Regions from separate parts of the Lysinibacillus sp. FSL L8-0312 genome, predicted to be linked through region 3. Evidence: riboswitches for the same ligand, from Rfam matches in the RefSeq annotation. Region 3 holds a riboswitch; each other region holds the start of a gene.
What was found. A riboswitch is a leader RNA that binds a small molecule or an ion and turns the genes downstream of it on or off. The one in region 3 is predicted to bind thiamine pyrophosphate.

Region 1 (8,378 bases), 3.2 Mb from region 3:
AGGATGATTCAAATATTTTAGAAAATGAATTCATCCAACAAGAGGAGGACCAAGCATGAGTAGTACAGAAAAGTTTCAAGATTTACCGCTAGAAGAAGTGATGGGTGATCGTTTTGGTCGCTATAGTAAATATATTATTCAAGACCGCGCGTTGCCTGATGCACGTGACGGTCTTAAACCAGTACAGCGTCGTATTTTATATGCAATGTTTACAGAAGGCAATACACAGGATAAACCGTTTCGAAAATCCGCAAAAACTGTCGGGAACGTAATCGGTAATTACCATCCGCACGGTGATAGCTCTGTTTATGAAGCAATGGTACGTATGAGTCAGGACTGGAAGGCACGTCATATGCTTATTGAGATGCATGGTAACAATGGTTCGGTTGATGGTGATCCTCCAGCTGCGATGCGTTATACAGAGGCGAGACTGTCTGCTATTGCTGGTGAAATGCTACGAGATATTGGCAAGAAAACGGTCGAGTTTGTACCAAACTTTGATGATCAAGATATGGAGCCGACTGTTTTACCTGCACGTTTTCCAAACTTACTAGTCAATGGCTCTACAGGGATTTCGGCTGGCTATGCGACAGATATTCCCCCGCATGCGCTAGATGAAGTGCTAGATGCTGTGTTAATGCGCTTAGACAAGCCGAACGTGACAGTAGATGAATTGATGACTGTGATTAAAGGGCCGGATTTCCCGACAGGTGGGATTATCCAAGGGGTAGATGGCATCAAAAAGGCTTATGAAACAGGTCGAGGTAAAATCATTGTCCGTGCGCAAGCCGTAGTAGAACCGATCAAGGGTGGCAAAGAGCAAATTGTCATCACGGAATTACCATATGATGTGAATAAAGCGAATCTTGTGAAAAAAATTGATGAGCAACGTGTAGATAAACGTTTAGAGGGTATTGCGGAAATCCGAGATGAATCAGACCGTACAGGCTTACGTGTTGTAATTGAGCTGAAAAAGGATGTTCCGGGAAAAGGAATCTTACAATACCTATTTAAAACAACAGATTTACAGGTAGCTTATAATTTTAATATGATTGCTATTCATAATCGTCGTCCAACGATGATGACATTGCCATTATTGCTAGATGCCTATATTGCGCATCAAAAAGAAGTGGTGACGAACCGTTCGATTTATGATTTACAAAAGGCAAAGGATCGTTCTCATATTGTAGAAGGGTTAATTAAAGCACTCTCCATTTTAGATGAAGTGATTGCGACAATCCGTTCTTCTAACGATAAGAAGGATGCGAAGCTTAATTTACAAGCGAAGTTTGATTTTACAGAGGTACAAGCCGAGGCGATCGTTAGCTTACAATTATATCGTTTAACGAATACAGACATTACAGAGCTTCGTCAAGAGCAAGACGAGTTAAATAAGTTGATTGCGAAGCTAGAAGGAATTTTACAAAGTGAAGCCAAGCTTGTACGTGTCATTAAACAAGAGTTACTAGAGATTAAGAAACGCTTCACAGAGCCACGTCGCTCGAAAATTGAGCAGGAAATAGAAGAAATTAAAATTACGCTAGATGTCCTTGTGCCAAGTGAAGAGGTTGTGGTGACGGTGACAAAGGATGGCTATATTAAACGTACATCCACACGTTCACATGCCGCTTCCAATGGTCAGGATTTTGCGATGAAGGATTCGGATTACTTATTGTATGAAGCAACCTTAAATACACAGCATCATCTGTTACTGTTCACAAATCGAGGCAATTATATTTACCAGCCTGTTCATGAGCTACCTGATATTCGCTGGAAGGATCTTGGACAGCATATTTCAAGTATTGTGCCAACAGGGGAAGATGAGTCTATTATTGCAGTGTATGGCTTTGAAACATTCGAGCAGCCAAATACGTATATTTTAACAGCTACAAAAGATGGTCAAATTAAACGCTCCCCACTGGCAGATTATGCGGTGACGCGTTATTCGAAGCCAATAAAAACAATGAATGTTAAAGCGGGCGATGCGATGATCTATGCATCGTTTGTGACAGATGATGTGGAACTGATGTTAACAACGGATACAGCCTATGCGATTCGTTTCCCACTGGAAGAATTACCAGTTACAGGGGTGAAAACAGGCGGTGTCAAAGGCATCACGCTAAAGGATGGAGAAGCCTTAGTCGGTGTCAATGTGCTACAGCCTGATGCTACACAATATGTGGTAATCGTCACACAGCGTGGAGCCGTGAAGAAAATGAATGTTGCAGAAGTTGAAGTGGCAAGTCGTGCAAAACGTGGTCTAAAAGTATTAACAGAATTAAAAGCAAATCCTCACCGTATTGTGGCAGTTATTCAAGCAACGAATGAGGAGCAAATAGTGATTGAAACGGAAAAAGGTGTACAAGAGCTCATTGATGTCCAAACATTGACGCGTGCTGATCGCCATTCCAACGGTTCGTTTAAAGTGGATATTGCAACAGATGGGGCCATTTCCCATGTTTTAACGGCTAAAAAAGAACAGAAACTAAGCTAATGATAAGCCCAGTCTCTTAGGAGTGCTGGGTTTTTTTACGAGAGCAGTCGTTAGTCAAAAATAGCATCTTGTCATTTTAGCGTAACTATGGGTATAATAATCAACGAAAAGTTCATAGCACAAGAATGTAGGGGGGCTAGTAGTTGCTAGCTGAGATTGTGTCCGATAGACGCTGACCCTTTGAACCTGATTTGGCTCGTACCAGCGTAGGGAACATCTATTCAAAAAAGCAAAGTTTTGAAGATTGATTGCAATACGTCTGGGAGGAATCCTAGGCGTTTTTTTATGTTTTCAAGCAATATCTTGCCAAACGCATACGCTTTCTTTCTGGTGACAACATTCAATCATGAACACTTTCACATTATCAACTAGGAGGACTTCGCATGAAAAAATGGTTATTTATTCTAGTGGCTGCACTTTTAACGTTAGTGGGCTGTAGTGACAAGGAGGACAAGCAGGCTACTGATCAGCTGAAAAAAGTATCAGTGGTCTTAGATTGGACACCAAATACAAATCATACAGGACTGTATGTCGCAAAAAAACTCGGTTATTTTGAGGAGCAGGGCTTAGATGTTGACATTATTATGCCTGGGGAGGCAGGAGCCGATCAGCTTGTTGCTTCTGGCAAGGCAGAGTTTGGTGTGAGCTATCAGGAAGGGATTACACAGGCTCGTGTGCAAGATGTGCCTCTTGTCTCCATTGCTGCTATTATTCAACATAATACATCTGGCTTTGCTTCTATTGCATCAAAAGGTATTACATCACCAAAGGATTTCGAAGGTAAAACCTATGGCGGTTGGGGGGCTCCACTAGAGCAAGCTGTCCTACAATCATTGATGCAAACAGAAAAGGCAGACATTCATAAACTAGATATCGTCAATGCAGGAGATTTAGATTTTTTCACGATGATGCAAAAGGATATTGATTTTGCTTGGATTTATTACGCGTGGACAGGTATTGAAGCTGAGCTACGGGGTGAAAAGATTAATATGCTGTACTTAACAGATTATAGTGATCAGCTGGACTATTATACACCTGTTCTAGCTACAAATGAAAAAATGATCCAGGACAATCCTGACCTAGTTCAAGCGTTTGTGGCGGCTGCATCGAAGGGCTATGAATACGCCATAGCACATCCAAGTGAGGCGGCTGATATTTTAATAGAAGCGGCTCCCGATTTAGATCAAGCGTTAGTGCATAAAAGTCAGGAATGGCTAGCCGATAAATATCAGGATGATGCCAAGCAATGGGGAGAGCAAAAGCTTTCTGTATGGGAAAACTATGCAAAATGGATGTCTAGCAACAACGTGTTAGAGGGCGAATTTAATGCGAAACAAGCCTTTACAAATGATTTCTTACCTAAAAAGGAGGCCAAATAAGATGGCGAATTCATTAATCAGTGTTCAAATCATTCCAAAAACAGAGAAATTTGAGGATGTTATACCGTATGTCGATGCGGCGATTGCTGTGATAGATGCTGCTGGTGTGAAATATGAGGTACATCCGTTGGAAACGACGATGGAAGGTGAGCTGTCAATGTTGCTGCAAATCATTGAAAAAATGAATGACAAGATGATTGAGCTTGGTGCTATCAATGTCATTACACAAGTGAAAATATTATATCAGCCAACTGGTATAACAATGGATACATTAACGGAGAAATACCAGTAATGAAACAAGCTTTGCAAAAGGGAAGGACGATTATTTTTATCGCCTTCCTCTTATTCGTGTGGGAGCTCATTGTGCATGTGGCTGAAGTTCCTCATTGGTTATTACCTGCACCAAGTCGTATTTTGTTGGAAGCTTTTAAAGCCTATCAAACCTTTTTACCACATGCTTGGGCTACGATGCAATTAGCCTTATTAGGACTTGCCATTGGTATTGCCTGTGGATTAATGGTGGCGATTGTCTTGCATCGATTTACATTTATTCGGGAGTTGTTTTATCCGATTTTAATTATGTCGCAAAATATCCCTATTCTTGTCTTAGCGCCATTGCTCATTATTTGGTTTGGCTTTGGTTTATTACCAAAGCTCATCATTATTTGCCTCGTGTGCTTTTTCCCCATTGTTATTGCGGCAATGGACGGATTTCGGCAAACAGCACCTGAGTTAAAGCATTATTTTGCCATGGTTGGTGCTACAAAGGCGCAAACTTTTTGGAAGCTTGAATGGCCTCATGCATACCCAACGATTTTTTCAGGTGTAAAAATTGCTGCGACGTATAGTGTGATGGGCGCTGTTATTGCGGAGTGGCTTGGTGCAAAAAAAGGAATAGGCGTTTATATGACCTTAGCACAGTCCTCGTTCCGCACTGATCGTGTATTCGTAGCCATTTTTGCGATTGTTTTATTAAGCTTACTGTTGTTTAGCAGTATTCGCTTACTTGAAAAATTCATGGTGAAGGGGAGAGGCTATCATGCTCAGCATTCAAAACATCGCTAAATCCTTTGATACCCTGCAAGTTCTTGAAGATGTATCCTTTGACGTTAAAGATGGAGAGTTTGTGGCCATTGTTGGTCCCTCTGGCAGTGGTAAGAGTACCCTTTTTCAATTAATTGGTGGCGTTTCTACGATTGATCAAGGGTCCATTTTATTAAATGAAGAGGACATTCAGCGAAAAAGAGGAACGATTGGTTATATGCCTCAGCAGCCTTGTCTACTACCTTGGCGCACGATTTTAGAGAATGTCACACTCGTAGAGGAATTACAGCATCAACCAAATGCTGAACGTGCTATAGAGTGGCTTGAAAAGGTGGGGCTTGGTTCATTTATCCATGCTTATCCAAACGAATTGTCAGGCGGCATGCAACAGCGTGTATCTTTTATACGTGCGATGGTCAGTGATAAGCCTATTTTATGCTTAGATGAACCATTTTCTGCGCTGGATGAATTCACCAGACTGGAAATGCAAGCGTGGCTATTATCCATCTGGGAAGCCTATCGTAAATCAATACTATTTGTCACGCATAGTATTGAGGAAGCACTCTTTTTAGCGGATCGGATCCTTGTTTTAAGCAAACGTCCTGCGACGGTTAAAAAGGAAATCATTGTGCCTTTTGAAAGACCCCGAAAAGAGGAAATTCGTCATTCAGCAGCGTTCACCGAGTTAAAGCAACAATTATTTATGTACTTACAAGAAGAAAAGGGTGATATGTTTGTTGATTGATGCTCATATTCATTTGGATCAGTATCGAGATGAGGAAATTCCAGCCTTACTTGAAGAGGTAGAGACGGTGATTGCGGTTAGCATGCAGTTGTCGTCCTGTAAAAGAACATTGCATTTATCGAATAACTATCAGCCAGTGAAAGCCGCTTTTGGCTTTCATCCGGAACAGCCTTTACCAAATCCAAGCGATGAGGAGGCATTATTTGATTGGATCCGTTCACATAAAGAACATATGGTAGCTGTTGGTGAGGTCGGTTTACCTTATTATTTAAGACAACAGCAAACGATAGATGACCGACTTTATGTGGCTCTATTAGAGCGTTTTATAGTCTTGGCAAAGGAATTGGATAAGCCAATAGTGTTACACGCTGTCTATGAGGATGCTAGCATCGTTTGTGATTTACTTGACAAACATCAGCTTCGCCAAGCACATTTTCATTGGTTTAAAGGGGATGAGGCTGTGGTGAAACGCATGATTCAGCATGGCTATTTTATTTCGATCACCCCTGATTGTTTGTATGAACAAGAAATTCAACAGTTGATACAAGCTTATCCCATTGAACTAATGATGGTGGAAACGGATGGTCCTTGGCCTTTTGAAGGACCGTTTACAAATAAGCGTACATCTCCGTGGATGATGCATTCGACCATTGAGGTCATAGCGTCCATCAAGGGGTTGTCGACACAGGAAGTGGCTCATATTATCACGCAAAACACCAATGCCTTTTATCGGCTTTAAAAGAAAAAGCAGTATAGGGAACGTTAGTCGTCCTTATACTGCTTTTTATGTTTTGTGAAATCATGATCGAGTTTCTCATTCTTTGTTTTTGTTATGCGCTCGTGTGTACTGAAGGATATAGATTGACGGTTTTTTTCAACATCCTTGCCGACAGTTCGTTTAACATGCATCCGTTTCTTTTTAGCCCTTGATTGTGACATGAGCATAACCTCCAATCTTTTTCTCATTCTATAGTAGCGAATAGGGAAGAAAAAGTAAAACCTCGTAAGCGAGATGCTTACGAGGGTGTTGAGTGATTAGTGAGATACGTCCTGTACAGAAATACCTGTGTTTGCTTTAACGTCAACTTCACGATACTTCGCGTCATCCGTTTCTTTAGAAAGTAATGTACCGATGAAACCACCAAGGAAACCAAGTGGTACAGAGATTAAGGCTGGGTTCGTTAACATGATTAATGGTTCACCAACGAAAATCGCCTTACCTTCAACTGGATTCCATACGTTTGGTGAAATAGCAACTAACACTAATGCAGAAATTAAACCTGTTAACATCGCCGTTACAGCACCAGCTGTATTAAAGCGTTTCCAATAAATTGTATAGATAATAACTGGAAGGTTAGCAGATCCCGCAATACAGAATGCTAGAGATACTAAGAATGCAACGTTTAATGTTTGTGCGCCAAGTGCTAATAGGATAGAAATAACAGCGATTGTAATGGAACCAATGCGAGCTGCAAGAACTTGCTCTTTTTCTGTAATTTTACCCTTTTTGATAATTTGTCCATAAATATCATGAGATAGGGCAGATGCACCTGAAAGTACAAGGCCTGCTACTACCGCTAGGATTGTTGCGAAGGCTACCGCACAAACGAATGAGAATAGGATGTCTCCACCAAGTGCTTCTGCAAGCAGTGGGGCAGCCATGTTACCAGCAGCGTTTGCAGCGATAATATCTTCTTTCCCAACGAATGCTGCTGCACCGAAACCTAAGAAAATTGTTAGAACGTAGAAAATACCTACGATCCAAGTAGCCCAAATAACCGATGAACGAGCTGTTTTTGCGTCTTTTACTGTAAAGAAACGCATTAAAATATGTGGAAGACCCGCAGTACCCAATACTAAGGCAATTAACATAGAGATTGTATCAAGTCCATTTGTGTATTTTAGACCTGGATTTAAATAAGCAGCACCACTATCAGTAGCTGTTGTCATTTCTGTAAACATTGTCGAGATACTGAAGCCAAACTCTTTTAATACTAAGAACGAAATAATCACTGTACCAAGCATTAACAGACAAGCTTTGATGATTTGCACCCAAGATGTCGCTGTCATACCACCGAATAATACGTATGTTGTCATCATGAAACCTACGATTAACACGGCAATCCAGTAGTCGATTCCTAAAAGTAATTGAATAAGTGCTCCTGCACCAACTAGTTGTGCAATCATGTAGAATAAAACAATTGTAATCGTGCTTAAAGCAGCTGTTCCACGAACTTTTGCATTATTGAAGCGAGCTGTAATCATGTCAGCTAATGTAAATTTCCCAAGGTTACGTAATGGCTCAGCAACGATGTATAACACCACTAAGTAAGCTACTAAATAACCAATAGAGAAGAAGAATCCATCAAATCCAAATAATGCGACTGCACCAGCGATACCTAGGAAAGAGGCTGCTGATAAATAGTCTCCAGCGATAGCTAGTCCATTTTGCCAGCCTGTTAAGCCACCACCTGCCGTGTAGAAATCACTTGCGGAAGATGTACGTTTAGATGCCCACCATGTAATAACTAATGTTAAACCAACTATGGCTACGAAGAAGAATATGGCTGTAAAACTCATTCCGTTACTCATCGGCGGCCACCTCCGTTTTCGTATTCAGCGATAATCGCTTTTGCTTCTCTATCAAAGTTGTTTGCCTTAGCTACATATAAATGACATAACCCCCATGTCATGATGAATAGCCCCGCTGCATAGA
Region 2 (8,378 bases), 650 kb from region 3:
AAATATTACGCCTTTTTGACCTTTTATCACGATAGACAATGTGAAAATCGTTATAATAATAGGTGAGACGATGAAAAGTATTATGAATATCATTTTTGTTTTAAAAATGTATTCTATCGGGGTTACTACAATAAATAATAAATAGGTAGCACATAGCAAAGGAACAATCGTTAATATTTTAGGCTTAGCGTATTCCTTCATCAATTCACGTAGGAACAAAACGAAAAACATCATATTGTTAATATAAGAAAAATAAAATAATTTGTTTGCCCAAATCCAATTGATAGGTATGTAGCTAAATAAAATTTTATTGCTAGAAACGAGTACGGTTACACAGGTTGAAACAATAATCAAGGCAAAATAAAGAAGAGATTTATCCCGAATACCGATAATCCAAAGTAGAATCGTAAATAATAGATAAAAAATAAAGACTAAGCAAACCGCCATTTGAGTTGTAATGGAAAAGGTTTTTGATTGTTCCATAGAGTGCAAATCGCCAAAAATAATTTCTTTTTGAAACCCGCCTTGTACATATGGGTTTGTTTGAACACCTTGGATAATAATTTCGCTTTCATTAGTAGTAAGCGTAAAATAATGGGTTACAGGTCTGCCAATAGGAGCCGTTTGAGTATAATCCGCTGTAAGATTCCCTAGTCCACCAATGAATTGACCATCTATGTAAAGCTCATAGGGAGCTAAACCTTCAGGAATCGTAATGCCATACATCTGAGGTGCAGTGTGTTCTTTGAGAATTTTTAAACGATAAGAACCATAATGAACCTCATCATTATGTTGAAAATACTGATCCCAAGATTCTGGTTGATTTGTATAAACTTTATGTTGTTCCACTGATTGGGTATTTTCTGAAGCAAGAAGGATATTAGGGTAGAATTCCCATTCCTTTTGTAGCTTAATTATAAAATTATGGCTTGTATCAATATTTCTTAAATTAACAGTCCCTTGGATAGCATCGATCCCTGTTGAAATATTTGTGAAATTCATCCAAGTGAAGCGTATCAAAGTTAGAAAACAAAAGAATAACCCGGCAATTAGAAAAATAGTAAAATTTTTGGAAAGTATTTTCTTTTTCATCATAAATAATAGATTTCAACAAATAGAGTTATTTCTCCTTCAAAAGTAATGGTTATTCTATCAATTCTTTTAATAATTATACGATAATAAGTAAAGGAATAGTTTTTTAGGAGGGGTCAATGTGAGAATCGTGCTAGTAGATGATGAAATTTTACCATTAACGAGACTGAAAACCTTACTTGAAAAAAGTAATGTCCCGGAAATTGAAATAGTAGGAGAATACACCGATTCTCTAAAAGCAATTGAAGAGATCCAAACGCTACAGCCAAATGCTGTATTTTTAGATATCGTGATGCCTGATTTGGATGGTTTAGCATTAGGGGAAAAAATTCAAGAGTTATTGCCCGATGTAGAAATCGTTTTTACAACAGGGTTTGATCAATACGCAATAGATGCATTTAATCTACATGCTATTGATTACTTATTAAAGCCTGTACAAAATGTTCGTTTAGAAAAGACCTTAGAACGTCTAGAACACATAAATAATAAACATAAAAAAGTTCCGCCTAAACATACAATTATTAAGCTTTTTGGCGGTCTTAATGTTGTTACACCAGATGGTCATACACAGCTCATGAAATGGCGTACATCTAAAGCCAAAGAGCTATTTGCCTTCATGCTAAATCACCGTGATGAAATGATTTATCGTGATACGATTTTAGAATTATTTTGGCCGGAGTCTGATATCGATAAAGCATCTAAACAGCTTTATACAGCTATCTATACAATCCGTCAAACATTAAAAAATTATGGAATGGATGGTGTGCAAATTTCAAGCCCTTTGCTGAATTCTGGCTATAAGCTCTTAGTTGAAAATGTTGTAGTGGATGTAGAACAGTGGCTGTCCTGTTTAAAATCATTACCCCCATTACAAGAGACATCAGTTGATGAACATGAAAAAGTATTCCAAATGTATACAGGTGATTATTTAGGAGATTGCGATTATCTATGGGCGGAAAGTGAGCGAGAGCGCTTAAGGAGATTGTGGTTACACCATGCTCATCAGCTAAGCGAGTTTTACATAAAAAATGAGAACTACATGGCTGCAGTAAAGGTACAGGAAAAAGTCCAGGCACTTTTTTCTGATGCAGAGGAAAACTACTTCACTTTAATGAAGCTATACGATCTTCTAAATAATACAGCTGCTGTTGAGGAGCAATACTGGTTATTAAAAAAAATGCTTCAGGAGCATTTGGCAGTGGAACCAAGCGAGGAAATTGAGAGTTGGTATGAAAGCTGGAAACAAGCAAATGCTATGCCTCATGCTCAAACCTTTAGTTAAACTACATGATTTTGTTATGAGAGGCTCTGTCATAGACAGAGCTTTTTGTTTTTAATAGTTCATAAGACCCTTATTAAAAAATGTATATTGGTTGTAGATTTGTCCATATTTCTCTCTATAACTCTGTAAAATTCTACTTTATTCGCTAAATATTTTATTGTGATACAACCTTTCATCCTTTATCATTATTATAAAAGTGGGGTGTTAGTTATGAAAAAATCTAAAGGTATTGCATTAAAACTATCTTCCCTAATTATAGGATTATTTCTAGTTTTATTTTTATCCTATACAGTGACAACGGGAATTATTATAAAAAATCAAAGTGTGGAAGACTCAGAATATGCAACGGTGCAGGCTGCTGAATCTTCGGCTGCTATTATGAGTGAACGTTTCAAGAAAGCAAATACGGCATTGCAAACAACAAAGCAAATCATTGAAAGCATGCAGAAGAATAATGCTTTATCTTCCAAGGGTGTCTTAGACATTATGGAAAATAATCTAGCTAACAATGATGATTTACTTGGTGTTGGAGCAATCTTTGAGCAGGGTTCTATTATGTTAGATGCAAATGCAGAGGCTACTTTAGTCGATTCCAAAAAACGTTTTGGACCATACCTAAGCAAAGATGATAATAAGATCAGCACCACTTTAATTGAAGGGGTCGATGATAAAAGTGTTTCTGAATGGTACTGGGTGCCAAAAGAAGACGGACGCGCAGTTTTAACGGAGCCGTATGATTACAATGTAAATGGAAAGAACGTATTAATGACAACCATTTCAGTGCCGTTAGTCAATGCTTCTGGATCGTTTTTTGGTGTATTGACGGCGGATGTATCGATAGATTTTTTAAATGGATTAACAGAATCTGTTGCACCAGAGGGTGGTTATGCGGGCATTATTACGAATAAGGGTGTACTGACAGCCAACAGTTTTGGTGAAGAGCTAGATGGGCGCAATATGCAAGAGGACCCAGCTTGGACAAGTATTAGTAAGACCATGGAAAATGATGAGCTTACAAGTATGTACGTTGATTCTAAACAGTTTAAGGAAAAGGCATTTAATGTATTTGCCCCAATGATTTTAGAGGATATTGACGAGACGTGGACTGTTCAAATTGTATTGCCTGAATCAAAAATTCTAGAGACATACAACCACGTCTTTGTATTTACAATTATTTCTTCTATTATTATGGTTGTTTTGATGACAGTTGCAAGTGTGCTATTCATTTACAAACAGTTAAAGCCACTCCAATTTTTGCGTGCATCCATTGAAACAGCTGCAGAAGGGGATTTAACACAAAGAGTAGAGGAGAAATATATTAAGTCTGATGAGATTGGTGCAGTTGCACTGGCTTATAATAATATGCTGGATAAAACCAATAGTGCAATACAAACAGTGCTAAATTCTACGACATTATTGAACCAATCTTCTAATCAAGTGCATGAGGTCTTTAATGAAATAGTAGCTTCAAGTCAAGAGGTTTCAGTAGCAATCAATGAAATTGCACAAGGTGCATCGAAGCAATCAGAGGATACTGAAGAAACCAATTATCGAATGATGGATCTATCTGATCAGATTGATGCCATTACGTCACTATCCAATGAGATGGATGAGCTATCTCATAAAACAAGTGCAACGACAGAAAAGGGATTGCATGAGGTTAATAGTTTACGTGAACATAATATAGAAACAAATGAGATGAATGGGCGTATTCAACAGCAAATGGAATCATTAGCTTCTAACATTGCCAATATTAATCAAATCATCGCTTCTATTCAAAGCATTACAGAGCAAACGAATCTGTTAGCTTTAAATGCAAGTATTGAGGCAGCTCGTGCTGGCGAACATGGAAAAGGGTTTGCGGTAGTAGCAGAGGAAGTAAGAAAGCTAGCAGAGCAATCTAAAAATGAAACAGAAATTATTAAGAGTACGGTAGAAAGTATTCTCGAAAATTCCCAACAGACAGTAGCTGTTATTGCTTCGAATGCAGATTTAATGCATTCTCAAAATGAGTCCGTACAAAGCACACAAATGGCCTTTAAAGATAGCAGTGACTTGTCACGTTCAATTGCAGCTTCCATTAGTGAACTAATGAGTAAGTTATCTAGTATGTTAGAGCATAAAGATCAAGCAATTATGGCTATTCAAAGTATATCTGCTATTTCAGAGGAAACAGCTGCCTCTGCTGAACAAGTAAGTGCTTCTGCAATGGATCAACAAGCAGAGTTACTAAAAGTAGCAGAGTCTATTCAAAATATGAATGATATATCAAATGAACTGCAAGAAGTCGTAAATCGATTTAAGCTAGCGTAAAGAAAAAGGCTGCCTAAAATATATAGGCAGTCTTTCTTAATGGTGAAGGGAAGAGACATTGACCTGTTAGCCATTCAGCACTACTATAATGAAGGGAAGGGGGTCATCAATATGATGTATCTCGGAATGATTTTCTTTCAAATTGTTGCACCTATTTTAGTGTTGCTTGTACTTGGCGCTATACTACAAAAGAAATTTCGTTTTAACTTAAAAGCATTGTCTCAGCTTATTACATATTGCTTTATGCCAGCCGCTGTTTTTGTGAATTTATATGAAACACGTGTAGAGCTGTCTGTTCTGGGAGAAGTCGGGTTATTTATTGTGCTTTTTATTGGGAGTCAAATGATACTCAGTCATTTTTTAGCGAAAGGGCTTGGTTTGGCCAAAACGGAGGCAGCCGTCTTTAAAAATAGTGTTGTGCTCATTAACTCTGGAAATTATGGTATTCCAGTGGCCCAAATGATTTTTGTAACACAACCTATTGGTGTAGCCATTCAGGTCATGCTCGTTATATTTCAAAATATGACAACTTATACATATGGTTTGTACAATTTAATTTCCTCTACGAAATCGGGTATGACAATCATCAAAGATTTCTTTAAAATGCCCATTATTCATGCGCTAATTATTGGTGTCGCTATGAACTATTTTAATATTGGTATACCGCAGTTTATCAAAATACCTGTAGAGCATGTCGCAGATGGATTTATTGCTGTAGCCTTAATTACATTAGGCGCACAATTATCACAGCTTGAAATCAAATCTATGTTTAATAAAACTGTTTTTGTTAGCTGTTTTACAAGATTAGTTATCGGACCAGCTGTAGCATTGGTCATTATTTATGTATTGGGGTTAGATGGAGTTGTCGCACAATCTCTGTTTATAGCCAGTGCCTTCCCAACATCTCGCAATAGCTCTAGTCTAGCATTAGAATACGATGTGGAATCAGCTACAGCTGCGCAAACTGTTTTATTTTCAACCATTGTGAGCTGTCTAACAGTAACGATCGTGATTTATCTTGCGGAAGTATTATTTACTTAGTTGGATGAAAATTTTAAAATATTGAATGGAAAACTTCCATCTCTTAGAAATATCTGCTACACTAGCATCAAACTAAATAGTATTAACTAGGGGAGTCTGATGAGTCAGGCTGAGAGGGAAACGCTTAGAAGTTTCTTGACCCTTTGGACCTGATCTGGCTCATACCAGCGTGGGAAAGTTAAGAAGCTATTGCATCGTATGTCGTGTGCAATTACTAGACCTTTACATTCATGGCCGGATCCAAAAAAATATTTTGGATTCGGCCTTTCTTTATTTGTTGGAGTGAGCTAGATTTTCGGTCCTTGTATCAAATTACATTTAAGGGAGAGAAGTAGCTCATGTCAGTAGTTAGTGAAAAGAACATTACGATTATGTCTAGCTTTGAAGGAAGCAAAAAAGTGTATGTGGAAGGATCACGTCCAGATATTTTAGTACCTATGCGTGAAATCGCATTAAGCCCAACGACTGGTAGCTTTGGGGATGAAAAAAATGCCCCTATTCGAGTATATGATACGAGTGGTCCATACACAGATCCGAATTATCACATTGATATTACAAAGGGTCTGCCTACTTTGCGACGTGCATGGATAGAAGAAAGAGGAGATGTTGAGGAATATGAGGGGCGTACGATTAAACCTGAGGATAACGGTTTTCGTCGTGTTGATGATCCGCGCATTCAAGAAAATGTTTTCCCTGAATTGGAGCGGAAGCCTTTACGTGCAAAAAGGGGTAAAAATGTAACACAGCTTCACTATGCACGAAATGGAATGATAACGCCGGAAATGGAGTTTGTGGCGATACGTGAAAACATGGATCCTGAATTTGTTCGTTCAGAAATTGCAGCAGGTCGGGCTATTATGCCTTCTAATATTAATCACCCTGAGGCAGAGCCGATGATTATTGGTCGTAACTTCCATGTGAAAATCAATGCAAACATTGGAAATTCCGCGGTGTCGTCGTCAATAGCAGAAGAAGTTGAGAAAATGACATGGGCTACACGCTGGGGTGCCGATAATATTATGGATCTCTCGACTGGTAAACATATTCATACAACGAGAGAATGGATTATTCGAAATGCTGCAGTGCCAGTGGGAACGGTGCCCATTTATCAGGCTTTAGAAAAAGTAAATGGCATAGCCGAGGATTTAACGTGGGAAGTTTATCGTGATACGCTCATTGAGCAAGCAGAGCAGGGGGTTGATTATTTCACGATACATGCGGGTGTTCTTTTACGCTATGTACCTCTTACAGCAAATCGTGTAACAGGCATTGTGTCACGTGGTGGTTCAATTATGGCACAGTGGTGTTTATTTCATCATCAAGAGAATTTCCTTTATACACATTTTGAGGAAATCTGTGAAATTATGAAGACATATGATGTTGCTTTTTCTTTAGGAGATGGCTTACGCCCAGGTTCCATTGCAGATGCCAATGATGAGGCCCAATTTGCAGAGCTTGAAACGCTGGGTGAATTAACACAAATCGCTTGGAAGCATGATGTTCAGGTGATGGTAGAGGGGCCAGGTCATGTACCGATGCATTTGATAAAGGAGAATATGGACAAGCAATTAGAAGTTTGTAAGGAAGCGCCTTTCTATACATTGGGCCCATTAACAACAGATATTGCGCCAGGATATGACCATATTACCTCAGCTATTGGTGCAGCGATGATTGGCTGGTTTGGTACAGCGATGCTCTGCTATGTGACACCGAAGGAGCATCTTGGCTTACCTAATCGTGAGGATGTTCGAGTAGGAGTTATTACTTATAAGATTGCTGCCCATGCAGCTGATTTAGCGAAAGGACACCCAGGTGCACAACAACGGGATGATGCATTGTCAAAAGCACGCTTTGAATTCCGCTGGCGTGATCAATTCAATCTATCATTAGATCCAGAACGTGCGGTTGAATATCATGACGAAACGCTTCCAGCAGAGGGGGCAAAAACAGCGCACTTTTGCTCAATGTGTGGCCCTAAATTCTGTAGTATGAGAATCTCACAGGATATTCGTAATTATGCTAAAGAAAAAGATTTAAATACGACTGAAGCTATTCATCAAGGTATGCAGGAAAAGGCAGAGGAGTTTAAAAAAGCGGGGAGTCAGATTTATCAATAATGAAGGAAGGCTTATGTCAAAGTATAGACATAAGCCTTTCATGTTGTTGAAAAAAGATGATGTCAACGGCAGAAAAAGCAAATTTGCAAGGTGAGAGGTTGATTTCCGTTCCGCCAGCGCCCTTTCCAGGGGGCGTCCGATGAGCCACTTCACTCACTTACGCTCGCTCCAGGGTCTCATCTGTGACGCTGGCTCCACTCCAATCAACCATTCTGCAAAGTGTCTTTACTTTTTTCATAGTAGTATAGCAATCAAATAGCCCATTATCTGTATTCTTAGAGGGGATAAACTCTTATTTTTAATATGGAGAAGTGATGCGTGACAACACCTCTTCATAAAAAGTAGTGAACACCTTCACTTTATTTGAAAATTTCGCTAAAAAGGTAACACTTTTGTGGGCTGGAGTGGAAAGCAAGTAGCCTGCAACGGAAATCCATTTCTCCCTTTCAATTGACTGTTTTGTTTTTCAACACTAAGGAAGGCTTATGTCAAAGTATAGACATAAGCCTTTTCTAATCATAAAAAAGCTCCAT
Region 3 (8,378 bases):
TATAAAATCTGTTGCAAAACCGGTTTTACGTCACCGAATGCTGTTGAATTATGAAGGGGAGGCTTCAGGGAAAACAGCTGATGATGTGATTGATGTTATTTTAGAAAAAGTTCAACAAGGTGTTAGCAAGTGACAGCAAAATACTTATTGCCCGAAGACTGGTTAGCAAAAATCAGTCGCTTTCAAGTAGCGACGGCCTCCAAACTACGCGGGCAGCATAAGGGTTCGCACCGTTCACAACGCTTCGGGGCTTCTCTCGATTTCTCAGATTTTAGAGAATACCATTTAGGTGATGATGTACGCCAAGTAGATTGGAACGTTTTTGCTCGAACAGATAAATACTTTATCAAGAGGTTTTTAGACGAGCAAGAGATGCGTGTACACATTTTACTCGATACTACTAAATCAATGGGGGAGAGCGCTAAGTGGCTATTTGCTCGTCAAATTGTGGCTTCCCTCGGCTTAATGGTGCTCGGTCGTGATGATCGTTTGTCTTTTTCGTTTGTCCAAGATGAGGTGAAACCACCGTTTCGACGGAAGGGTGCCGTGTATCGTCGAGCTTTTTTACAAGTAGTAACAGATATAGAAGAAGCGAATTATGCCAATCGATTTGCACAGGGTGCACTAAAAGCTATGCCTAAGGATAGTACCGTACTCTTCATTATTACAGATGGGTTAGAGCCAATTGAGGAATGGGAGCAGCTGTTAAAAAGGCTACCACGCTATGCTGGGGATGTTCGCATTTTGCAAATTGTTACGCAAGAAGAGTTATCACCAAATTATTTGGGGGATGTCCGCCTTCTTGATCGTGAAACAGGCAATGATGTCAATGTGACGATGTCTACTAAAGTATTAGACACCTATCATGCAAGACGATTATTACATGAAGAAGAATTTGAAGCCATTTGCCGTCGCTTTGGCGTTCGAAAATTACAATTGAAAGTGGAAGATGGACTGCAACATGCGATCTTTCAACAATTATTAAAAGCACATTGGATTAGGTGAGGTGAGCCGTATTGGGCTTTAGTCAAATTATATTTAGCTGGACGGCCATCATCCCGGTCATTGTCCTACTCTATTATTTCTTTCGTAAAAAATATACTGATCAAACTGTCTCTTCGACTCTATTTTGGTCTGAAATTATGCAGGAAACCCGTGTATCACCTTATTTAAAGCATTTACAAAAAAATGCCTTACTATATTTACAGCTGCTAGCCTTACTGCTACTTGTATTGGCGCTGATGAATCCATATGTGAAAAAATCAACCATTGTGGGTGCGCAAACGATATTTATTGTTGATACATCAGCCACGATGCTAGCAGGAAAAGATTCATCAACCTTTGACACACATAAGCAAGAAATGTTGACATTGATGGAAGAGTTGAATGGGCGACCTGTTACATTGATTACAACAGGTGCCGCTCCAAAAGCCGTTTTGCAGCAAGAAACAAATATGAATGACATTGAAAAAGCGATTAAAGATTTACAAGTATCCTATGAAACGGCTGAAATGACGAAGGCACTGGATGTTGCACAGGCATTTGTGGGTGATACACCGACTTCTATCTATGTTTTTACAGATACGCTTGATAAAAAGCAATTACCAATGGATAAAGATTCAGTGAAATGGCTAGTTAGAGGTGCTGCAAAAGACTTAACAAATATTGCCATTACACGCTTTGCTGCAACGACAGATGGTCAGGTTACGATGGCACTTGTACAGCTCCATAATGATACAACTGCTGAACAAAAGGTGACATTAGCGATACAAAATGCAGAGGGTGAAGAGCTGGTAGCAGAACATGTCGTTGTGCCTCCAAATGAAGCCGTTACGAAAACCTTCAAAGATTTGCCCTTAGCAAAATCGATGACAGCTATTATTGATGCAAACGATGATTATGCCGTAGACAATCAACAAACCGTCTTACTACAAACGACTACTTCAAAAATTGTTGTTGATCAGGGTATGCATCAGTTGATACAAAAAGGTTTTCAAAGTGTCAGTAGCGGCGTGAAAATCGTTCCGTCTTTACAAGTAGCTGACAATCAGGATGCAACTGTCATCACAAACCAAACGGCCTTATTGGAGAAGATGGAGAAACCGCTAGTATTATTTGGACGTGATGATGCCGAAAAAGTGGAAGCAAGTGGTACAGTAAGTGCTAAAAGTGATGCATTATTTGCTTTTAGCGAACTAAAGGATATTTATGTTAGTGCTATTTATCCTGGATTTTCGGATTATGAAACCATTGCTTCTGTAGGAGATGAGCCGTTTATCCAACGCTCTCCTAAAGGAGATATCGTTGTTTTAGCGGATATTGCTGATACAGATTGGCCATTGCATCCATCATTCCCGCTATTTTTATGGAGTACTGAGCAACAGTTAACAGAATCAGTCGGTTCACTTGGTATTTTCACACCGAATGAACAGCGTGCAGTAGCCTTAGCGCAAGGAGACTGGAGTGTTTATTCGCAAGAAGATGAGTTTATTTCTTCTATTACACAGGGCATGTTAATTGCACCAAAACAACCAGGTATTTATATGGTACGTTCAAATAATGAAGAAAAACAATTTATTGTGCAATTGCAAGCCCAGGAACGTGTTATTGAACAAGGAACAAGCTATACATTAGGCGACATTTCAGACAATGGGAAGGAAGAGGTATCGATGGCCTCCTTCGTACCTTGGTTAATTGTAATAGTTTTAATTTTGCTTGTTGCAGAGTGGGAGGTGCAACGACGTCGTGGATTTACGAATTGATACGCCATTAGTATTGTTGCTATTACTTCCATTGTTCTTGTATTTTGGATGGACTTATTTTCGAGAACGGCAGCGACTAAAAAAGAGTCATATTGTTGTGCTTGCTATTCGCATAGTAGCGATATGCTGTTTAGTTTTGGCACTTGCAGGGCCGTATTTATTATTACCGATAAAAGAAGAACAGATCGTGTATTTACTAGACCGATCTGCGTCTATGAATGGTACAGAAGATGAGATGGTTCAGTTTATACAGGAGAGCCTACAATCTAAAAAAGAACCCCAACTTGCAGGGATCTATTCTTTTTCTTCCACTTTACAAACAGAAGCCATTTTGTCTAAAGAATTAAAGGATGTACCGAAGCTTACAGAAATCAAAGCAACAGATCAAACGAATATTGAACAAAGTCTACAGCTTGCAACAGGCATTGTTGATCCTAAAAAAGCGACTCGCCTTGTATTATTAACAGATGGTAATGAGACAAAAGGAGATGCTTTAGAATTTGTCTCCAGATTGAAAGGTGCCAATATTAGTGTGGACGTTGTACCTTTTAGTCTACCAGTTGTCCATGATGTGTCGCTCAAAAGCTTTGTCTCTCCTCAGGTTGCTTATGTAGGAGAGCAGCAACAATTAGTAACAGAAATTCATGCAACAGCAGCAGGGCAAGGGGAGCTGTTATTATATGAAAATGATGAGCTAATTCATCGCGAGGCAGTTGAGCTGACGGAAGGTACAAATGTGTTTACCTATAAACACGCAGCAACAGCTGAAGGACTTGTAAAATACGAAGCAGTTATTCAAGTTGGGCAGGATGCTATTTTTGAAAACAATAAATTAACAAGTGTCACAATGGTACAAAGTGAACCCCATTTACTCATCGTCAATGGCTATGAAACAGCTTCACCTATCGCGGCAGCACTTGGTAGTCAATCCATTGCCTATGATGTTGTCGATCCTAAAAGCCTACCAAATGAACTGTCCAGCTATTTACAATATAATGCGATCATTTTTGACAATGTGCCTGGTCATTTAGTTGGTGAGGCGAAAATGAGTGTGATTGAGCAAGCAGTCAAAAACTTTGGGGTTGGTTTCACGATGGTTGGTGGAGAAAATAGTTTTGGTTTAGGAGGCTATTTTAAAACGCCAATTGAAACGTTATTGCCTGTGGAGATGGAAATTAAGGGCAAGGAGCAATTACCTTCATTAGGGCTAGTCATAGTGCTGGATCGTTCTGGCAGTATGCATGGCTCGAAGCTAGAGCTAGCTAAGGAAGCAGCGGCACGTTCTGTTGAAATGCTACGAGATGAGGATACATTAGGCTTTATCGCCTTCGATGATCGTCCTTGGGAAATTATAGAAACCGCGCCTCTTAAAAGTAAAGAAGAGGCAGTGGATACCATTCTATCAGTAACACCAGGAGGCGGAACAGAAATCTATAGTTCATTAGCTAAAGCCTATGAAAATCTCGCCGATTTAAAGCTTCAACGTAAACATATTATTCTTTTAACCGATGGGCAATCACAGTCTGGGAATTATGAGGATTTAATTGCTGAGGGAAAAGAAAATGGTATCACTTTATCAACAGTAGCGATTGGACAAGATGCTGATGCTAACTTACTCGAAGCACTTAGTGATATGGGTAGTGGACGGTTCTATGATGTCATTGATGAACAAACCATTCCTTCTATTTTATCTCGTGAAACAGCTATGATTTCTCGCACCTATATTGAGGATAATCCGTTTTATCCAGCAATTTATAATGCCGCAGGATGGAATTCGCTATTTGCCAATGGCGTCCCTCAAATGAATGCTTATATTGGAACGACAGCTAAGCAAGGGACAACCGTAATTGCAGAAAGTGAGAAGGAAGATCCTGTGTTAGCACAATGGCAATATGGACTCGGTAAAACATTTGCTTTTACATCCGATTCAACGGGTAAATGGACAGGAGATTGGGCAAGATGGCAGGACTGGGGAACATTTTGGCAGACGCTTATTTCACAAATGTTGCCAAGCTATAATGATGTTGCCTATGATGTGAGATTAGAAGCTGATGGCTCCTTTATGATTACAGACCCTACAAATGAAGCCGCATTTTTAGACATTGTAGCGGTTAATGAAGCAGGGGAGGAGTTAGAAACTCAGTTAGAAACCATTTCAGCCTCCCAAGTTCGAGCTGTTGTACAGGCCGAACCTGGATTGATTTTCTTCCGTATAGCGGATGAGCAGCAGGCCATTTATCAGGCAGGCCTAAGTGTTCCTTATAGTGCTGAGTATGAACTGCTCCCTGTTAATGAAAAACTGGTTGAAGAGTTAACAAATCAAACAGGGGGAGCCGTTTTAAAAGAACCACAAGATGTGTTCCGTGACTTTACAACCAAAGGAGCGGATCGACAAAACATTGCCACATGGCTTCTTTTAGCAAGTATGCTTCTATTCTTTATGGATATTACCATAAGACGTTTTGGGTGGAGTTTCCTAACAAAAACGAATAAAAAAGAGCAGCCAATTGAGGAGAAACCTGTACAAGCAGAAGACACGAACGTAGCCCAGCTATTAAAGGGTATGAAAAAACGATCATAATAGAGTGAAGGCAGTGCAAAATCATTCCATTTTGCACTGCTTTTTTAAATGCTTTGAGGTTTTAAAAAATGGTGGTTTCCGCTAGGAAAGGGGTGCAAAGGTGATTGACACAGTGCAGCCTTCGAAAAGTGCTTCTCGGGGGAGAGAGACGCTCATAAAGAAACGAACCCCGCTCAAAGACTAGAAAAGAAATCTTCTCGCACATCTTAAAGGATTTCCAAAATCAAAAAGCACTCAGCACCACTCAATAAAGCGAAGAATTAAAGCTCTTTACTGGTACCGATTTTCGCAAAGTGCTAGCTACCATAACACCTAAGATGGCCCCGATGGTACTTGATGTTAAAAAGGCTGGCATGAAGAATAATGCGGCTACGGATGTCTCCATAAGCAATTTTGCATAGGGTACGGCAATAAGTGAAGCTAAAATACCAGTGCCAAAAACTTCGCCGAATCCTGCTAGCCATGATTTTCTACTGTATTTGTAGGCAAGGGCCGCACACAATGCTCCAATGACGCTACCAGGAATCGCTAAAAGAGAGCCTGTACCAGTAAAGATACGAATGATGGCTGTCACAAAGGCAACTAGAACTGTTGGCACGGGTCCTAGTATAATAGCTCCTATTACGTTAACAGCATGCTGAACGGGGTAGGCGCGTGCGATGCCTGTTGGTATGGATACAAAGGTAGATCCTGCTACAGCAATCGCTACTAATAAAGCCATGATTGTCATTTTACGAATTGACATAAGGTTCACTCCTCTTGAATAAAATCATGAGGGAAATTAAAAGGCCGCTTCCTTTAAACAATAGGAAGCGGCCTTGCATAGACAATGATAGTAGCAAGTAGCGCCACTTCCCTCCGCTAGTATGAACTAGATCAGGTTCAAAGGGTCCGTACATCATCATATACGTCTCAGCCTTTTAAAGGCTCCCCTAGTGGTAAATATCATTCAATTTTATTAACCAACATTACTGTAACATAATGTTAAAAATAGTCAATGATTTTTCTGACTATTTCGTATCAGGATGCATTAGATGAGGTGCTTTTTTCAATGTCCAGATGAGTGCAAGGAAGAAGCAGGCTAATAATATGATAGATCCGAAAATATATGGACTGTTCATATTCCAGTCAAATAGTAAACCTGCTAAGGCTGGTCCAATCATATTGCCAAGGCTCATGTAAGCATTATTCAAGCCCGCAGCAAACCCTTGTTCTTTCTCTGCAAGCTTTGAAATTAGTGTATTTACAGCAGGACGAATTAGTGTTGTTGCTGTAGAGAAAATAGTTGCTACAACTAATATAAGAGCGAAGCCAGATACAAACAATATTAAGAAAATAGCAACAGATGCAATAAATAAATTGACTAACACAACTTTCATTTCACCAAAGCGATTAAAAAGTGGTGTAATCACAAACATTTGTACAACTACCCCAAAAGCACCACCGACAACTAAAATAATCGCAATATCTACGGGTGTGTAATTAAACTTTTCTGTCACAAATAATGACAAGGTTGTTTGGAAGTTGGCAATTCCGAACGAGAACACGAGCATGATAATGAGCATAACGAAATAAGGCATATGTATGGAACGAGCCATTTGCTTCGCCAGATTTTCTTGCTTTTGCTTGTCATGTGAAGTGTTTGGTTTAGTAGATGGTAATAAAAAGTAAGATAAAACAGATGCAAGTATGGCAGCAACTCCTGCCGTGAAAAATGGAAAATGTAAACTAACCTTTGCTAAGAAACCACCTATTCCTGGCCCTATCATAAAGCCCAGTGACATAGCAGCACCTAACATACTCATACCTTTTCCACGTTCCTCGTAGGTAGTAACGTCAGCTACAAATGCCATAATAGGAGGTGCAACAAATGCGGAACCTAGACCGCCTAAAAAGCGTGCTAAAAATAGCATCCAGACGTCTGTGGCTAGGCCAAAACCGATTTGTGCAAGACCTGTCACAATAAGACCGAAAATAATTAAATTTTTCCGACCATACTGATCCGAAAGATTCCCAGCAATTGGAGAAAATACGAATTGAGCTAAGGCGAACGTTGCAATTAGCATACCTAGAACTTGTCCTGCTGCACCAAAAATTTTTAAATACTCTGGCATGACAGGAATAATAATTCCAATACTCCCCATTGCGATAAACATATTAAACATTAAAATATATAAAGCCGCCTTATTGGACTTCTGCTGGGTCATCGAATGAACCCCCTTTTTATAATCAAATATACTAAAGTCTATCATAAGATATCCTATCATCATATCGGTTGAAAGTCTGAAATGAAACATACCTGCTAGTGCAGCAATACCAATCCACGATGTAGAAAAGAATAAACAGACAATAGGTGAGGTGCTGCCAGAAGCAGGAAGATAATAGAAAAAGGTCTATCGACAAAATAAAAATTCATCGATAGACCTTTATATGCTTTAACGAATACTCATTTTAAATTCTAAAAACAATTCATTATATTTCCCTAAATAGTCTGGTCCTAAATTTTTATAAACTTCTAATGTATCGCGTTGTTCTTCAGAAGGATAGTAGCGTTCATCAGAAACAACTTCTTCATCCATTAAGTCCATAGCAGCTATATTAGGCGTAGAGTAGCCTACATAATCGGCATTTTGTGCACCCGATTCAGCACTTAGCATGAAATTGATAAAGGCATGGGCACCGTCGATATTTTTCGATGTTTTAGGGATGACCATATTATCGAACCATAAATTCGAGCCTTCCTCAGGTACAGCAAAGTCTAGCTCCTCATTTTCATACATCATATCTGCTGCTTGCCCAGACCAAGTAAGGGCTACAGTGGCCTCATTGTTGATCATTAATGGTGTAATTTCATCTCCAATGATGGCTTTTACATTTGGTGCAAGTGTGATTAATTTATCAGTAGCCTTACGTAGTTCCTGATTATCTAGTGAATTCAAGGAATATCCGAGACTGTTTAAGCCCATTCCAATGACTTCACGAGCACCATCCACTAAAAAGACTTTTCGTTTTAAGGATGGATCCCATAAATCATC
Region 4 (8,378 bases), 2.1 Mb from region 3:
TTCACAGATAGCAGAAATAACGGCAACACCATCAGCACCTGCTTGAAAAACAGAATGTGCATTTGTACAAGTAATCCCACCAATCGCTACAATCGGTAATTCAGGATAAAGATGATAAGCTTGCTGTAAAAAATTTGTACCGCATGGTGGTTGTGCATCACTTTTAGATGTTGTTGCAAAGATTGGACCAATTCCTACATAATCAGCATGATGGTCTATAGCTGTTTGTAATTCTTCCTGTGAATGTACAGAAACACCAAGTATCATGTTCCCGATTTTTTTACGTGCTATTTCAACATCTAAATCATCTTGTCCAATATGAACGCCATCGGCACCAATTCGCAAAGCGAGCTCTATATCATCGTTAACGATAAACGGTACATTATACTGCTGACAAAGTTTTTGACATTGGCGTGCAAATTGTTCATAGGCTAATCCAGTTAAGGCAAGAGACCCTTTCTCGCGAAATTGAAACATCGTAATGCCAGCTTGCAATGCCTTTTCGAGGAGATGGATGGGATTTTGTTGAAAAACATTGCCTGTCCCCATAATAAAATAAAGCTGTAAATCCTCACGTTTCATGAATAATTACCTCACAGGCTTCCTTATGCTGTTGATAAGCGAAATGATTTGTAGGTCCGTGCCCGTTGCCGATGGCTAAATCATGCATAATCGCTAATTGAATAAATTTTTTAGCTTCGATAATAGCCTCTTCCATCGCTAAACCTCGTCCAAGAAAAGCAGTGAGTGCTGCTGAAAATGTACAGCCAGTACCATGTGTATTTTTGGTTTGGATTCGTGGAGACTGCATCGAAAAAGATTGTCCATTTTTGAAAAATACATAATCAATGGCATAAAGTGGTTCTGCTAAATGCCCACCCTTTACAATGACGCATTGTACACCTAGCTGTAAAAAGCTTTGAGCCACTTGTTTCATATCCTCAAAATGGCGAATGGTTCTCCCCGTGAGAGCCTCTGCTTCGGGTATATTTGGCGTAACAATCGTAGCTAGTGGTAGTAAAGATGAGCGTAACGCCTCAATAGCTTCTTGCTGTAATAAGCTTTCTCCACCTTTTGCAATCATCACGGGATCCACAATTAGTGGTATGTTTAATTCACCGATCATGCGTGCGATGGCTTGGATAATACCAGAGGAATAAAGCATGCCTGTTTTCATTGCAGCAATCGGAAAATCTTCGACTAACGCTTGAAATTGTTTTTCCACAAACGAAATGTCAATGGGGAAAACACCTGTCACGCCTGTTGTATTTTGTGCAGTTAAAGCTGTAATAACGGAAGTGCCGAACACCTCTAATTCCTGAAATGTTTTTAAATCAGCCTGTATACCAGCACCGCCACCACTATCTGATCCAGCAATCGTCGTTACAATATGCATGATGCTTCACCATCCTTTGATAAACGATGTATAGCATTAAGCAAAGCTATTTGAAAATCACCGATATCTGCAGTGAATGCAGAAGCTAGTACTGCTGCCTTTTTATAGTAAGTGAGTGTTTCTGCTAATTGGTTGTATGGCTTGTTACCTGCGACATAGGCAGCACCACAAAGCGCACTAAGTAAACAGCCAGTACCAGTGACCTCTGTCATTTGTGGGTGGCCACCAGCTATCCACTGGCTATGCTCACCATTTGTTATAAGATCACGTTCACCTGTTACAATAACGATACAATTATATCGTTGTGCCACTAGTAATGCTTCCGTCTCCAGTGACATGGAGCCATGACCACTATCTACACCTTTCTGTTGCCAATCTACATTGGCTATAGCCGCAAGCTCACCGATATTACAGCGAATTACGGCAAATTGTATGTTTTCAAGTAAGTATTGAACGGTTTCCTTGCGATAAGTTGTAGCCCCTGCCCCAACTGGATCTAATATAACTGGAATGCCAAGTGCATTAGCTTTTTTTCCTGCTAACAGCATGGCGTTTTTGGTGCGAGTATTGAGTGTCCCGATATTAATTAATAATGCTTGTGCCATTGCTACCATTTCCTCAACCTCTTGGCTATCGTCAGCCATAACGGGCGAAGCACCTAATGCTAATAAACCATTTGCTTGGAAATTTGCCACCACATAGTTTGTGATGCAATGAATAAGTGGTTGCTGTTGACGAATTGTTTGAAATATCATTTTAATTTTAGTCCTCCTTTGTGGATGGACGTAAGCATGCAAAAAGGCTCTTTTTATGTGAAAATACACGAAAAAGAGCCTTTCATCTGAAAAAATCGATGTCTGTTGCTCCCTACGTCAGTATTAACTAACAGGTTCAAAGGGTCAGGTTTTACCTTCTCAACTCTTTCGAGTCCCCCTGCAATTTTGCTTTTAGTTGACCAAAATGTACCATACTTTTCATTTGTATTCAATAGCTAGTTTTCCTATCGACAAAACGTGACTGATGCCATATAGCTAGGTATGATAGTTGTCATGACTTTACCTAAATTAAGCGCAAACCATTGAAAATACTGAAAAAGGAGTTTTATAATGTGTCATAGCAAAAGGGGGCATTTGCCATGAAAAGACAAGATTTAGTTGCACCAGAATGGTATAACATAACAGAGGAAATTGAAAAATATGCTCAGGATGCAACGAAAAATGCTTTAATTATTTATGAAGAAAATCAAGCTGTACAATTTATTACATATGCACATTTGATGGAAAAAGCGAATCAAGCAGCACATGTTTTCACCTTACAAGGTTTAACGAAGGGTGATGTGATTTTAGTGATGGTACCACGCTTAGTGGAAGCATATATTGTTTATATTGCAGCATTAAAAGCAGGTTTAACCATCATTCCAAGCTCAGAAATGTTAAGAACAAAAGATATTGAGTATCGCATTCATCACGCCAATGCTAAAGGGGTTGTTGCCTATGAGCCCTATATTGAACAATTTGATGAAGTTGGAAATTTACAGGGCATACAGCAATTTGTCATAGGGAAAGCACATGAGCCTTGGCAGCCTTTACTAGAAAAAATGCACCATCAACCTACAACTTACATAAATCCGACTCCGACAAAAAGTACTGATAATGCATTTTTAGCCTATACAAGCGGCACAACAGGTAACCCGAAGGCAGCGGTACATACACACAGCTGGGGCTATGCTCATTTACGAACAACAGCACCACATTGGTTAGGTGTACAAGAAAATGATATTGTTTGGGCAACAGCAGCACCTGGATGGCAAAAATGGATATGGAGTCCCTTTCTCGCTACATTAGGCAGTGGTGCTACTGCATTTGTTTACAAAGGTAAATTTGATGCTGCTTCCTATTTGGCAATGCTTGAAAAATTCAAAATCAATGTATTATGCTGTACACCAACTGAATATCGTTTTATGGCATCACTTGAAAATTTACACGCATATGATTTACATGCAATTCGCCAAGCTGTATCAGCAGGTGAACCGTTAAATAGTGAGGTTATCAACGTATTTTCAGAAACATTCCATTTACAAGTGCGAGATGGCTATGGTCAAACGGAAAATACATTACTTGTTGGTACAATGGTAGGGATGGAGGCGCGAGTTGGCTCAATGGGAAAACCTACTCCTGGCAACACTGTTAATATTATTAACGATTTCGGCAATCCTGTTGCAGTGGGAGAGGTGGGTGATATTGCTGTTCATCGTGAAACACCAGCTCTCTTTAAAAAATATTTAAATGATCCTGAACGTACAAATTTACAATTCCGTGGTGATTGGTATATAACAGGAGATCGTGCCTACAAAGATGAAGATGGCTACTTTTGGTTTGAGGGTCGAGGAGATGATGTCATTATCTCCTCGGGTTATACAATTGGTCCCTTTGAAGTAGAGGATGCTTTGATGAAGCATCCAACTGTGAAAGAAGCTGCTGTCATTGCCAGTCCAGATAAAGTTCGAGGAAATATTGTAAAGGCATTTATTGTTCTTCGTAATGGTGAAATTGGTGATGAAACACTTATTCAAACACTTCAAAGTCATGTGAAATCATTGACTGCCCCATATAAATATCCACGTGCTATTGAATTTGTCGAAGAGCTACCCAAAACATCCTCTGGAAAAATTCGACGAGTTGAATTACGACAACAAGAAACAAAGCAATGCCATTCATCATCATTTCCTAGGAAATAATGTCGAAAATCAAAGTTCATGCAAAGGTATGGACTTTGATTTTTTTTATTTTTTTAGGTAAGGTAATATGAGGAAATAAATAGCAACAAGCTTTTTGCATATTATTGCAAAAAAATGAAACAAATAAGCAAGTCATTCGTATTACGTGTTGAGGAGGCGGAAAGACATGAATGTAAAAAGGTGGGTTGCTTTAGTAGTCGCAGGTGTTCTTTTACTATTTTCATTAGGAATTAATACCATTTTTGCCCTATTTAAAGCAGATTTCCTAGGTAATTTTGATAGTTTGATGGCTGGGAATAATTTAGATGTATATGAAAATGTCATTGAAGGGGACAATTTTGATAAGCGAATTGCTTATTTAAAGGTAGATGGAGCGATTCAAGATATCGGCTCAAGTACATTATGGCAACCAGTTGCCTATGATCATACATTTTTCTTAGAGCAATTGGATAATATTTTGTATGATGATTCGATACAGGGCGTTGTTTTAAGCGTCAATTCACCAGGTGGTGGTGTGAAAGAATCTGCAGAAATCTATAAAAAGCTGCTAAAAATTAAAGAAGAACGACAAATTCCAATTTATGTATCGATGGATTCGATGGCAGCATCAGGTGGTTATTATATTTCAGCACCTGCAGATAAAATCTTTGCCCATCGTGATACAATAACAGGCTCAATTGGCGTCATTATGCAATCCATTAACTACCAAGCATTGGCTGAAAAAGTAGGAGTTAAATTTGAAACGTTTAAATCAGGGGAGCATAAGGATATGCTAAGCCCAATGCGTGAAGTGACACCAGAAGAACGTGCAATGATGCAGGATATGATTAATGAAACGTATGAAGAATTTGTAGACATTGTAGAGCAGGGACGTAATATGTCTGAAGCAGAAGTGAAGAAGGTTGCAGATGGTCGTATTCTTGGTGGCACAAAAGCGCTTGAAGCAGGTTTAATCGATGAAATTGGTGATGAAGAAGCAGCCATCGCTGCTCTACGTGCAGATTATGGACTGGAAGATGCTGCTTTATTTGAGTATGCGTACGATATGGGAGGCTGGCAATCATACGTTGGGATGAAAATTGGCTCCATGTTTGGTCCATCTGCAGAAGAAAAAATGCTAATGAAAATTATGACCGACTACAGTGCACCGAAAATGATGTATTTATACGGGGAATACTAAGGAGGGAGTACAATGACAAACAATGAATTTGTTATGCAAGGTTCACCCTCTATGGAAAATGGCTTTCTTATGAACGCTCCAGATGAGTCAGTAAAGCATAAAAACTATGCTTTAAAAACGGCTGGTTTTTGGATTCGGTTTTGGGCATTTTTATTAGATGGATTCATTATTTCTGCTGTAGTTGGAATACTTATCAATCCTATCTTTTATCTAATGGATTGGTCCTTATCAGAATCTGTTTGGTATGCACCGATTTCAATCATCACAGCGAGCCTCTATTATAGCTATTTTGTACTGATGACAAAGTTCTTTGGGCAAACACTTGGAAAAATGGTTTTTGGCTTACGTGTTATTTCATTAAAGCATGATAAGCTTACTTGGTCAGATGTGTTATTCCGTGATTGGATTGGCCGCATTATCAATAATATTTTTATGCCTCTGTATATTTTGGTAGTCATTTTACCAGAAAATCAAGGGTTACATGATTATTTTGCAGATACAGCAGTGGTGCACGAAAAAGTCTTTGTTGAAAAGGATCCAGCACCAGCCGCTTTGCCAAAACAGCAAGAGCAGATAGAAACGACTGTGCAAGAGGAAAAAATAGAACTAGCCAAGCTAGAGGAAAAAAATGAACAATAAACAAAAGGCTGTCTCCTAATTCGAGACAGTCTTTCCTATTTCTAAGCTAGTTCTTCTAAAGTAAGCTATCTTAGTTGCAATTAATTCCCTTCATTTAGTAATATTATGTACATATGAAATAAGGAGGCGTTTATATGGCACAAGTAACATTTAAAAATGGTCCAGTAACACTAGTAGGAAATGAAGTAAAGGTGGGCGATCAAGCTCCAGATTTTACGGTATTAGCGAATGACCTATCACCTGTAACATTAAATGATTCAGAAGGTAAAATTCGTCTATTTAGTGTTGTACCATCATTAGATACTGGTGTATGTGATGCACAAACACGCCGTTTTAATGAAGAAGCAGCTAACCTGGGTGACAATGTAGTTATTTATACAGTATCTGTCGATCTTCCATTCGCTCAAAAGCGTTGGTGTGGTGCAGCAGGTATTGATGCAGTGCAAACTGTATCAGATCACCGCGATCTTTCATTTGGTGAAGCGTATGGCGTGTACATTCAAGAATTACGTCTTCTGACACGTGCAGTATTCGTTGTGGATGCAAATAATAAAGTAACATATGTTGAATATGTACCTGAAGCTACAGATCATCCAAACTATGAAGCGGCCATTGCAGCTGTTAAAGCACTAGCATAATGAGCTGCTTTTAGGCTAAGATAATACTAGACAAAGGGGCTGTGACGAGAGTTTGTCACGGCTCTTTTCTGCGTGAAAGGAAGTTTAAATATGGAAAACATCGAGAAATTATTTGGTCTGCTAAATGAGCATGCTGAAAAGATCGAAAAAGAACAAGATTTAACATTGTTAGAAGGGTTGCTAGATGGTCTTGAGGCATGGCTTGATGGCGAAGTGAATTTTTCACAAAAGGATGCAACAAAAGAGGATATTCGCAAAGCTATTCAAATCGCTATTTTAAAAGGAATGCGCAAAGGGTCGCAGCCAAACCATCAAATGACACCTGATACGTTAGGGTTACTAGTTGGCTATTTTGTGGAGCAAATATTTGAAGAGCGCCTTGCAAACGAAAAAATGTCAATTATGGACCCAGCCGTAGGTACGGGGAATTTACTACTAACAGTCATGAATTTATTAGATGGAAAAGTGGAAGCGACAGGCGTAGAGGTTGACGAGCTATTAATTCGTCTTGCTGCTGCTACTGCTGATTTAACAGAACAGCCTATTTCCTTATACCGTCAAGATGCCTTAGAAGATTTATTGGTAAACCCAGTGGATGCCGTTGTTTGTGATTTACCTGTAGGCTATTATCCTAATGAAGAAGTAGCACTCGATTATGAATTATGCGCAGCAGAGGGGATGAGTTATGCTCATCATCTATTCATTGAGCAATCGATGAATTATACGAAGGATGGCGGCTATTTATTTTTCCTTGCGCCATCACATCTTTTTGACTCCGAGCAGTCTAAGCAACTACACAAGTACATTCAAAAGCATGCTTGGATTCAAGCCATTATTCAATTACCTGAGGCTATGTTTGCCAATAAGGCATTAGAAAAAAGTATTGTGATTTTGCAAAAGCAAGCAAAGGAATTGAAAGCACCTAAAGAAGTACTATTAGCAAAAGTACCGAATATGCAGAATAAGCAAGCTCTTGCGCTGTTCTTTGAAAAAGTGAGGATGTGGAAAGAGGGCAAATAATTGCTCTGGAAGCCGACATAAGTAAAAAGATGATGTTACTACTAGCAGAAAAAGACCTTTTGGTAAGGTGAGGGTGATTTCTGTTGGACCAGCGTCCTTTAGAATGAAAAGCCTTTTTCACCCTTCATAGAAATTCTAGTGATCGTTTTGTTTTTCAACACAATGTAAAAAGGTATCCTATGGAAGGATACCTTTTTATGTATTGCGAATTAGTTTTCTGGTGTACGGATAACAAGTACGTCACATTTAGCTGAACGTACAATTGCTTCAGATACTGAACCGATTAGGAAGCGTTCAACTGCATTTAGACCAGTTGCACCACAAATGATTAGATCTGCGTCTACGACTTTAGAAAGCTCTTTTGTAATGATATTTTTAGGAGAGCCGTACTCAATGATAAGATTAACGTTTGTTAAGCCTTCATCTTCAGCTTGTTTTTTGTAACCATTTAATAGCTCTTCAGAGAATGCTTGAGCACGTTCTGCAATGGAACGGTCATATGCTTCGATTGCAGCGAATGAACGTGTATCAATAACATTTACTAGATTTAAGACAGCACCTTCGTTTCGTTTTGCAACATCAATTGACTTACGAAATGCATATTCAGCTTCTTTTGAGCCGTCTACTGCAACAACAATGCTTTTATAATGATTAGCCATTTTGAAAAACCTCCCTAATTTGTATATGTTGATTATACCAAATGATTTTCTAAAGGAAATACTTTCCGAAAGAAAAATATGAAAAAGTGAAGACATTTCATTTCAAAAT

Region 1: it holds a riboswitch for thiamine pyrophosphate, as region 3 does, so the genes downstream of both, MHI22_RS04710 (ABC transporter substrate-binding protein) here and thiW (energy coupling factor transporter S component ThiW) in region 3, are expected to answer to the same signal.
Region 2: it holds a riboswitch for thiamine pyrophosphate, as region 3 does, so the genes downstream of both, thiC (phosphomethylpyrimidine synthase ThiC) here and thiW (energy coupling factor transporter S component ThiW) in region 3, are expected to answer to the same signal.
Region 4: it holds a riboswitch for thiamine pyrophosphate, as region 3 does, so the genes downstream of both, thiM (hydroxyethylthiazole kinase) here and thiW (energy coupling factor transporter S component ThiW) in region 3, are expected to answer to the same signal.

The regions. Positions count from the first base shown of each region.
Region 1 is NZ_JBBOOV010000001.1:914,783-923,160, reverse strand. It holds gene parE (DNA topoisomerase IV subunit B) at 1-59, shown strand, start outside; gene parC (DNA topoisomerase IV subunit A) at 56-2,494, shown strand; TPP riboswitch at 2,614-2,724, shown strand; gene MHI22_RS04710 (ABC transporter substrate-binding protein) at 2,878-3,873, shown strand; gene MHI22_RS04705 (thiamine-binding protein) at 3,875-4,165, shown strand; gene MHI22_RS04700 (ABC transporter permease) at 4,165-4,938, shown strand; gene MHI22_RS04695 (ABC transporter ATP-binding protein) at 4,913-5,662, shown strand; gene MHI22_RS04690 (TatD family hydrolase) at 5,652-6,401, shown strand; gene MHI22_RS04685 (hypothetical protein) at 6,425-6,601, opposite strand; gene MHI22_RS04680 (solute symporter family protein) at 6,698-8,242, opposite strand; gene MHI22_RS04675 (DUF485 domain-containing protein) at 8,251-8,378, opposite strand, start outside.
Region 2 is NZ_JBBOOV010000001.1:3,443,415-3,451,792, forward strand. It holds gene MHI22_RS17325 (hybrid sensor histidine kinase/response regulator) at 1-1,092, opposite strand, end outside; gene MHI22_RS17330 (response regulator) at 1,214-2,374, shown strand; gene MHI22_RS17335 (methyl-accepting chemotaxis protein) at 2,585-4,687, shown strand; gene MHI22_RS17340 (AEC family transporter) at 4,799-5,728, shown strand; TPP riboswitch at 5,807-5,921, shown strand; gene thiC (phosphomethylpyrimidine synthase ThiC) at 6,067-7,845, shown strand.
Region 3 is NZ_JBBOOV010000001.1:4,096,981-4,105,358, forward strand. It holds gene MHI22_RS20425 (AAA family ATPase) at 1-133, shown strand, start outside; gene MHI22_RS20430 (DUF58 domain-containing protein) at 130-1,005, shown strand; gene MHI22_RS20435 (vWA domain-containing protein) at 1,017-2,762, shown strand; gene MHI22_RS20440 (VWA domain-containing protein) at 2,746-5,343, shown strand; gene thiW (energy coupling factor transporter S component ThiW) at 5,588-6,088, opposite strand; TPP riboswitch at 6,180-6,287, opposite strand; gene MHI22_RS20450 (MFS transporter) at 6,354-7,550, opposite strand; gene MHI22_RS20455 (ABC transporter substrate-binding protein) at 7,779-8,378, opposite strand, start outside.
Region 4 is NZ_JBBOOV010000001.1:2,015,001-2,023,378, reverse strand. It holds gene thiE (thiamine phosphate synthase) at 1-582, opposite strand, end outside; gene thiD (bifunctional hydroxymethylpyrimidine kinase/phosphomethylpyrimidine kinase) at 572-1,396, opposite strand; gene thiM (hydroxyethylthiazole kinase) at 1,384-2,151, opposite strand; TPP riboswitch at 2,244-2,341, opposite strand; gene mbcS (acyl-CoA synthetase MbcS) at 2,532-4,133, shown strand; gene sppA (signal peptide peptidase SppA) at 4,300-5,313, shown strand; gene MHI22_RS10145 (RDD family protein) at 5,326-5,952, shown strand; gene tpx (thiol peroxidase) at 6,087-6,590, shown strand; gene MHI22_RS10135 (class I SAM-dependent methyltransferase) at 6,681-7,610, shown strand; gene MHI22_RS10130 (universal stress protein) at 7,820-8,269, opposite strand.